DNA from 3 places in the Candidatus Enterococcus mangumiae genome. Region 1 is predicted to be linked to each of the others. Evidence: riboswitches for the same ligand, from Rfam matches in the RefSeq annotation. Region 1 holds a riboswitch; each other region holds the start of a gene.

What was found. A riboswitch is a leader RNA that binds a small molecule or an ion and turns the genes downstream of it on or off. The one in region 1 is predicted to bind magnesium.
Region 2: it holds a riboswitch for magnesium, as region 1 does, so the genes downstream of both, DOK79_RS06290 (LysR family transcriptional regulator) here and DOK79_RS13385 (LCP family protein) in region 1, are expected to answer to the same signal.
Region 3: it holds a riboswitch for magnesium, as region 1 does, so the genes downstream of both, mgtE (magnesium transporter) here and DOK79_RS13385 (LCP family protein) in region 1, are expected to answer to the same signal.

The regions. Positions count from the first base shown of each region.
Region 1 is NZ_CP147250.1:2,823,002-2,826,186, reverse strand. Features, by position in the region: gene DOK79_RS13395 (lytic polysaccharide monooxygenase) at 1-533, shown strand, start outside; gene DOK79_RS13390 (flavin reductase family protein) at 683-1,297, shown strand; M-box (ykoK) riboswitch at 1,462-1,628, shown strand; gene DOK79_RS13385 (LCP family protein) at 1,904-2,785, shown strand; gene DOK79_RS13380 (penicillin-binding transpeptidase domain-containing protein) at 3,042-3,185, shown strand, end outside.
Region 2 is NZ_CP147250.1:1,301,053-1,304,237, reverse strand. Features, by position in the region: gene DOK79_RS06295 (class I SAM-dependent methyltransferase) at 1-45, opposite strand, end outside; M-box (ykoK) riboswitch at 493-660, shown strand; gene DOK79_RS06290 (LysR family transcriptional regulator) at 1,111-2,031, shown strand; gene coaA (type I pantothenate kinase) at 2,350-3,185, shown strand, end outside.
Region 3 is NZ_CP147250.1:2,224,999-2,228,183, reverse strand. Features, by position in the region: gene DOK79_RS10635 (NAD-binding protein) at 1-209, opposite strand, end outside; gene mgtE (magnesium transporter) at 399-1,790, opposite strand; M-box (ykoK) riboswitch at 1,938-2,112, opposite strand; gene DOK79_RS10625 (response regulator transcription factor) at 2,235-2,867, opposite strand; gene liaS (two-component system sensor histidine kinase LiaS) at 2,864-3,185, opposite strand, start outside.

The DNA.
Region 1 (3,185 bases):
ATGAAATCGAAGCAGTTAGCCAAACAGGTATCAAATCAGATAAAACAGCAATCTCAGTAACAACTACAGCAATCAGTGCAGAAGAAAAACCAACTGCCCCTAAAAACTTACACTCAATGGGCGAAACATCTTCAAGTGTTTCATTGATGTGGGGAGCTTCAACACACACTCAAGGTATCAAACAGTATGACATTTACCGTAACGGCCAGTTAGTTGGTTCAACTTCAGAAACTTCATATATGGATGAAAATCTAATAGCAAATACAACTTATTCATACGTAGTACGTGCAATCAGTACAAATGGCGAAGTTTCATATGCAAGTAATACATTGAATGTTACAACAAAACAAGGCGAAATCATTGAAGGCGTTCGCGAATGGAAATTAGGTTCAATGTCTTCACCAGAACTTTATACTGCGAACGAAGAAGTAAGCTACAAAGGAAGAGTATATACAACATTAGTTACGCATTTTAACTATGGCGATGATACTTGGGCACCTGACCAAGCACCAACATTATTCCGTTTGAAATAATCAATTTGACACTCAGTGCATTTAATTGCACTGGGTGTTTTTGTGTCATAAGACTTAGGAATAAGAACGTTTAGTTGACAATGAATAAGATTGTCCGATACCATGACTATCATTAGGATGGATCATTCAACAAGAAAGTAGGAAAGCAAATGTTCAAACGAGTTCCTTCAGAGTTAACTGAAAGAGAAAACTATAAACTATTGATCGGTTCAGTAATTCCTCGACCGGTGGCTGTAGTAGCGACACGGTCGATCCAAGGAGTGACGAATATTGCGCCATTTAGTTACTTTAATATCGTCAGTTCCAATCCACCGATACTTTCCTTAGCCATTCAGCGAAAGAACGGAGAGTGGAAAGACACTGCTAGACATCTGATGCAAACGAAGGAAGCCGTGATCCATATTTTAGATGAGAATATTCTGGTAGATGCGAATCAAACAGCCGCTAGCTTATCCAGTGAGGAAAGTGAGTTGACGTTGACTTCGTTCACGATTTCCGAATTAGATACGATCGATGTTCCAAGGATCAATGAAGCTAGTATTGCCTTTGAGACCACACTTTATCAACACGTCCCGATCATGAAAGACCAAGAAATTACGGCTGATTTATTTTTATTACAGATAGCTGCTTATCAATTGAGTGAAACTGTCTATGATGAACAAACGGGCTATATCGATCCTACCAATTTACAGCCGATCAGTCGCTTAGCTGGAAATGACTATGGAAAACTTGGCGAGATCGTTTCGATGCTGCGCCCAAAATAATCACACGATGGAATGACTCTATTTCTAAAGATCAGTGGAAGTTAATTACTTATCATCTGTCCTTAAACTTTATTAAGTAAAGATTAATTTAGTTATTTTATTTTAGTTTTTATTGATTATCGATTCAAAGAGGAATAAGATGAGTTTTGTAAAAATCAAATAAGTACTAACCTTGTTAGGTGAGGCTCCTATACAAACATAGGCTATTGCCCAGAAACGTCGAAAGACGCCAATGGGTCAAACAGGAATTGTCGGATTAAGGCTTTTTCCAATAGCTAAGAATGCGTTCTTTACGTTGTATAGTGCTAAAACTCGGACGATGAGATGATGCCAGGTCAGAAATCTTGTTCGAAAAGGTTTCTGACCTTTTCTTAGTTTTCGCTTCTTTTTATGCTCGCTTCGCCTAACTTGTGTCTGGACGAGAAAGGGGAGTAATGGAACGAACTTTTTTTGATTTTATGAGAGAAATACACAAAAAAGGATCGACGAGTTGCAGCTCAATCGACCCAAAAGACATGAAAGAGAATACACTCTTTACTTGACTCATCATAAGGGACAATGTTCTATGTTGCAAGTAGAAGAGTTTGAAAGGAAGAGTCATTTAACATGAAACCATTTCAAAAAATCATCTTAAGTATCTTGCTCGTTCTTGCGATGGTCATCGGCTTTTTTTCTTTTGAATTTATCCAAGGTTTTTCATCAGTTAAGCAATCCGACACAGTGGACAAAGTCGATGCAAAAGATGTTCCGACGATCATCAATGTCGCATTGATTGGTTCTGATGCTCGATCAAAAGAAGAAAACGGGCGTTCAGATTCGTTGATGGTCGCTCAATATGATCAAAAGACAAAGCAAGCAAAATTGATTTCTATTATGAGGGATTCTTATGTACCTATACCGGGATATGGCATGAATAAAATCAATGCAGCCTATTCCTACGGTGGTATTGACTTATTGGACAAAACATTACAAGAGAATTTCAAGTTAGAAACGCCTTATTATGCCAGCATTACATTCCAAGATTTTATTGATTGTGTCGATGAATTATTTCCAGATGGCGTAACCATCGATGCGGAAAAAGATCTTGATTTAGATGGTGTAGATATCAAAAAGGGAGAACAAACAATGGACGGCAACACCTTACTTCAGTATGCGCGCTTTCGTGAAGACGAAGAAGGGGATTTTGGTCGCATCCGCAGACAGCAACAAGTCGTTGAAGCGGTAGCCAGTCAACTGAAAGATGTTACATCGATCATTAAACTACCAAAGGCAATCGGAAAACTTTTAGGCAGTATCCAGACAAATCTACCCGAAAGTGTCTTATTAGATTGTGGTTTGGATTTTCTAAACAATGACAAAAAAATCGATACGTTGTCAGTGCCAGTGGACAAAAGTTGGGATTTCAACGATAATACACCGGCAGGTAGCGTGTTAGAAATCGACTTAGCCAAAAATAAGCAAGCGATCAGTGAATTTTTGAATAAATAAGCCTTTGTTAAATCAGTGGTTATGAAGGAAATATTATTATCCAGAAATAAGTCGGAGACTCGGAAAATCAGAGATGATTCCGAATCTCCGGCTTATTTTGATAGGGTAGGGTGAACAGTGCGTACTTTTTTCGTTAAAAATTCATTAATATCATGACAGGAATCGTTAAGAATCATTTAGTTCATAACGCTACTTTTCCTGTCATATGTTAGAATATCTTTGATTCGAACTTTTTAATAAAGAGAGGTATTCAAACATGAAAAGGAGTGACAGACAAAAGAAAAAATCGACCGGTATCTATATTGGAGCGGGAATTGTCGTCTTGCTTGCAGCTGCTGGTGGTGGCTTCTTTTATTATCAACATGTCCAAGAACAACAAGCGGTAAAAGCTGGTGAGAAA
Region 2 (3,185 bases), 1.5 Mb from region 1:
CTCATGAGCAGTCTCTGGGTGTTCGGAATAATAATGATTCGTCATAGTTTCCATCCTTCTCATCTATTAGATGTTCATAGTCTATCGTGTTCCTTGAGAAGGTGCAAGCGAAATTGTGTTTCTTCGAGGGTGTGACAGAAGTGTCCAGCTTCGAGAAATAAGCCAGGAAACCCGAAAATTGTTCTTCAAATTTTTGGGTTTCCTGGCTTATTTCCGAAGGAGTTGCTTCTGGAACACCTTTTCTTCGGTTTTCTTTTATAAATAAAACCATTTAATCGCGATACGGAAGAAAAAACTTTTCTTAGCTGCTCACTCTTCTCCTTTTTCGGTATTTGCGTAATCTGTTTCGTGAAAGTAGAGAAAATATCAATAGAAGTCCCATAAACCCTACTATTATCGTTTTTAAGAAGACAAATATCTCCATGATATCTCTATTCATGAAACGCGCATGATTGACTATTACTTCCACTGCCCTTTATGATATGGATGAAAAAATAATCATATTAGGTGAGGTTACTCTGAAGAACATAGGTTATCGCTCGGAAATGTCGAGAGACAGTAACGAGTAAAGCAGGGATTGTCGGATTAAGGCTTTTCCAAGATAACTAGAACTTGTTTCTTACGTCTCAGAAAGCCAAAGCTCAATTAACGTGATTACAATTGCGCCTTACAATTGCAAATTACACTATCCAATGTTTATTTGAGTACGCCGCCCTTTATGTATTAAGGAGGCTTTTTTATGTTGTCAGTAAACCTCACGCCACCAAAAAATCAGTAGAAAACCGCTTTAAGTAAGCGTGTCTTATTCCACATTCTTTTGCTTTCCTAGGTGTGTTGATTCCCTTTCCTAGTTGAGATTCACTTCATCCATTGCAACCTATCAATCACTAGCCTTCGATCAAGAGTCTATAAATCATTGACTCGCATAAAAATCAACTAGCAACCGATAAAACTGTCATGTTTCATTTCCTATTAAAAGTAATAGTGATTCGTTTCACATTTATTAAGGAATGTTTAATCTCTATGCGCCCTGCTATATAACCCTTGTTTTTTAAAAAGGCGCATGAGAAATTTAGGGGGAGAATAAAATGTTAAAGGAGGCATAGGTGTATGTCGATCGAAAAATTAGAGTATTTCTATATGATTGCCCGTTTCAATAGTCTTTCACAAGCTTCAAAAGAGCTCCATGTCAGTATTTCCTCATTAAGTAGTTCGTTAAAAAGTTTAGAACAAGAAATCGGGACTGAACTATTCGAACGTCATGGCAAAAAAATCAAGTTGAGTAGCCATGGGAAATCGATTCTTCCTTCCGTAGAATTGATTTTGTCGGAAGCGAAGAAATTGAATATCTCATTAAATGAATCAGTGGACTATCCTTCTTTGCGTGTTGGCACAAGTGATGCATCGTTTATCTTTGAAGCAGACAAGTATCCAACTCATCATCAAAGCTTTACGATCGACTACCGCTATGTTCCTTCATTGGACTTATTGAATAAACTAAGCCAGAAAGAAATCGATTTTGCGATTACTTCTGCCACCTTAGATCACCCGAAATTTGTTCAAACAAGGTTGGCAACTTTAGAACTCAAAGTAGCAGTCAGTGAATATTTACTAAAACCAGATGGTGCATTGTCCACGGAGATACTTGAAGAATTACCTTTTATCTTTTTACTCGATCATGTCGAACATCAAGTGATCACAAAAAAAGTAGCACAACAGCTGACGAGCGAACCAAAATATATCGTTTGTCCAGATAGCTTAGGGGCAATGAAGATGATCACAGAAGGCAAAGGAATGTTATTAGTCAATCCCTTTGCACAAGAACTCTTAACCATTGAACCCGTTTGTTTTGTCTCTTTACCAACATTTCCGACCATTCATTTTTATCTTTATAAAAATAGTGAATCAAAAAACTTTTACTTCTATCCAGAAGTTGAAAAAGAAATCCAAGCAATCTTTACTCAAAAATGTCACAAAACTTTAGAAAGAACCTCGATAGAGAATCACCCCTCTTACTTGTCAAAACGATAAGCCTTACTGTCAAACTAAGACAAGGAACCAAAGATCAAAAATAAATGCAGGCAAGAAGCCAACACAGAAATATTTAACTTCATAAAATAAGTAAACATCCACGAAATCTACCCTTCAAAATTTTGTGGATGTTTCTTTTTTATTTACTGAAATCCCATCTATGCCCTCCCCGCCTTTCTGTTATGAAAAAAAACGAAATACTTATTCTTCCATCCTTTGATTTGAGAAAAACCAATGAGTTTCTCGCCTAAGTGGTAGGGTTTGATGCTCTTTTATGTTAAAATAGGTCCATTGATGGGAGAATCCAGGAGGCTATGTATGAATGATCCAATGAATTATTACCGTGTGGCAAGAGAAGAGTGGCGCGAATTTTACCGAAATGGTCAAGCTCCATTGACACAAGATGAACTAAATAGTATAAAAAGTTTGAACGACCGTATTTCCATGCAAGATGTTCGCGACATCTATGTACCACTTGCACACTTGATCTTTCTTCATATGAAAGAGTTTGAATCCCTCTCTCTGAGCAAAGGGTTATTCCTACACAAGTACGTCCAAGTTCCACCGTTTATCATTGGGATTGCCGGAAGTGTCGCAGTTGGTAAAAGTACGACTGCACGCTTGTTACAAATGATCTTATCTCGGACATTCAAACGAAGAAATGTCCAGTTGATCACCACCGACGGCTTCTTGTATCCGAATAAAGTCTTAAAAGAACGTGGCATCATGGATCGGAAAGGATTTCCAGAAAGCTATGACATGGAAATGCTGATCGACTTTCTTAACCAAGTAAAATCTGGTCAAGAAACAACAAAAGTACCGGTCTATTCCCACGATGTTTATGATATTATTCCCGATGAATATGAACTGATCCAACAACCGGACATTTTGATCGTCGAAGGAATCAATACGCTCCAACTGCCAGCCAATCAACAAATTTACGTCAGTGATTTTTTTGATTTCTCTGTTTATGTGGATGCAGATTCTGAATTGATCGAAAAATGGTATTTGGATCGCTTTGGTGCGTTACTTGATACAGCTTTTCAACATCCACAAAACTATTACTATCAATTTGCCATTGGCAATCGTGAAGATGCATTCAAAATGGCAAGAGATGTATGGAAAAATGTGAATTTGAAGAATTTAAACGAATA
Region 3 (3,185 bases), 600 kb from region 1:
ACATGATCAAAATTTCTGATCCCTAAAGAACGTAAGGTCATTTCATCCTGTGCATTCGCAACAACTGCGTGTGTTGCGATATTCATATATTCATTCACTCGGTCTTCACTGCTGTCGATGGCTAATACTTCTTGACCAGCTTCGACAAGTGTACGACAGATACTGCCGCCAAAACGACCAAGCCCTACGATTGCAAAATTCTGTTTCACTTTTTCCCTCCTTTTTCCATTACGCTTCAAGTATAGCAAAGCCACTCTAAAAACAAAAGTACTCCAGCTTTGCCTCGATCAGAAAAGAATGATTTCAATTTATTCCTAGTTGAGAAGATGACTATTTATGAATCAAAGGGTCTAATTTCTTTATGCTCTAAAAAGTACGGACAATCACCAGTTGATTTTTTACAACAAGTATCCTAAGAATACATTGACTGAAACAAAATAAATGAACAATCCAGCAATGTCTTTGATCGATGTGATGATCGGTGCAGAACCAGCTGCTTGATCAATATTCAATTTCAGCAAAATGAATGGGATCAAGAAGCCAAGTGCAGCAGCTAAGGTCATTGCAAAGACCAGTGAGATGCCCACAGCTACACCTAATAATGGAATCCCTTGCCATACGGAAGCAACGATTCCAGAGACGATTCCTACGACGACCCCTAAACTTAAACCAATGCCTGTTTCTTTTAAAAAGTGCTTAACAAATGTATTGAGATCGATGTGACCTAAAGATAATCCACGAACAAAAACCGTTGAGGACTGAGTCCCAACATTTCCTCCCATATCCATGATCAAAGGAATAAAAATAGCAACAGCTGCAACTGACTCTAACGTTTGCTCAAACTCATCGATGACTAGACCTGCTAGCATCCCTGCAACCAATGTGATGGCTAAGAAAGGCAAACGAACTTTCCAGATTTGCCATAAGCTACCATTGATCAGCACGGTACTACGGTCGGCTTCTACAGAGGCGACATCTGCTAAACCCGCTGCATTGAAGATATCCTCCGTTGTTTCTTGTTCTAAGACATCGATGGCGTCATCTACTGTCACGATACCGACTAGCCGTTTCTCTTTATCGACGACCGGAATAGCAATCAGATCCAACTCTTGCAGTAAATGGGCAGTTTCTTCTTGGTCTGTATCTGTAGTTACATAAGCAACATGCTTGATCATGATTTCTTCAATAAGCTGATCCCCTTCTGCAATGACTAGATCTTTTAGTGAAAGAACACCTTCAATTTTTTTCGCCATATCTGTCACATACAAAATATAGATTGTTTCCATTTCTTTCGCTAATCTTCTGATTTTATGCAGTGCTTCTTCTACGGTCATTTCTTTTTTGATCGAGATGAACTCAGTCGTCATGATCCGTCCGGCTGTCTCCTGTTCATAGCCCATCAATAGATTCGTTGTTGTGCGCTCTTCCTCAGAAAGCTCTGCCAATAATTTTTTAGTTACACTTGCTGGTAATTCGTAAAACAATCTTACCCGATCATCCGGAGCCATCTCATTGACAAAATCGATGACGCCCTCATCTGTAAAAGAACGAAGTAAATGTTGTTGGACAGCTGGCTCAAATGTTTCGAAGATTTCGAGCGCTTTTTCTTTTGACAATAACCGAAAGACAATTACTTGTTTATTTGAAGGTAATGTCACAAATAATTGGATCAATTCTACTTTCTCGATCGTTGCTAAATACTCTTTCAACTCTTCCAGTTTTTTCTGCTCAAGATAATTAAGAATCGTCAATTGTGTTTCCTGGTTGGCTGTATCATTCAATGTTCTCATATCGCATTCTCCTTTGTTACATCGTTTTTTCGATATAAACTTGTTGGATAGATGGATTCGTCTGGGAAAACATAGAATACATAAAAAGACGGCCTCCAAAAGAAGCCGTCTCATAAGATCCCATCATTGTGGTTCTAGTGTTTACCTGAACGAACTTCTCGTCTGAGCTTTAGCACTAAAAGACGTAATTCTGGAATATCATCCAGATAGCTACGTTAAGCACGCCTTAAGCCGACGTTGCCTGTTATACCCTGTGGCGTCTCTCGACGTTTAAGGGCAGTAGCCTGTGTTCTTTTAGGAGCCTCACCTAACAAGTTTTTATAATTAAACCCTACAGGTAAAATTGGTTTTTGTCAATAAGAGGATTAGCATTTGATAAAATAATCTCAAATATAGCTAATCAATTTCCCAGAAAGTAAAGTTCCGCTGATTTCATCTATACTTTTACTTTACTAATCCGTGTTTGAACGCATAAATTGCCGCTTGCGTGCGATCTTCTACTTCTAACTTGGCCAAGATATTAGATACATGTGTCTTGACCGTTTTTAAAGTAATAAACAATTCATCGGCAATTTCCTGATTGCTTTTTCCTTCAGAGATCAACATAAGAATCTCATTTTCACGATTGGTTAAATCATCATGCAAGATCGGCTCATTGCGTCGACTCATTTTTTCCATCATTTTAGTAGTTACTTCAGGTTCAAGTACACGTTCCCCTCTTTGGGTCGCGCGAATCGCATCAGCGATCTCATGCGCTGTGGATGTTTTGAGTAAATAACCTGTGGCACCAGCTTCAATGGCTGGATATACTTTTTCATCATCGATAAAACTTGTAACGATGATGATTTTTGCTTCTGGCCAATCTTTTAAAATCGCTTTGGTCGATTCGATCCCATCCATTTCTTCCATCACTAAATCCATCAAGATCACATCTGGGCGAAGTGCCATCGCTTTTTCATAGCCTTGTCGTCCATCTTCAGCTTCCCCGATCACTTCGATATCTCCTTGGATCGACAAATAGGAAGAAACGCCTAAGCGTACCATCTCATGATCATCGACTAGCAATACCTTTATCATTTTTCCGCCTCCTTCATCAAAGGAACTTTGATTTCTACGCTTGTCCCTTGTCCTTTAAAACTAATGATTTTTACTGTTCCACCAATACCCGCTACACGTTCTCGAATATTATTTAGACCATAGCTACCGGTTTTTGTTTCATTCATGTTAAAGCCCGTACCGTCATCGATCACTCGCAATAAAAGATTGTTATCGATCTTATGCAGATAGACTTCTAGCTCATTTGCTTTCGCATGTCGTAATGTATTGGAAAGTAGTTCTTGCACGATCCGGAAAAGATGATCTTCGATGGAAACAGATAACGAAATATCTTCAACA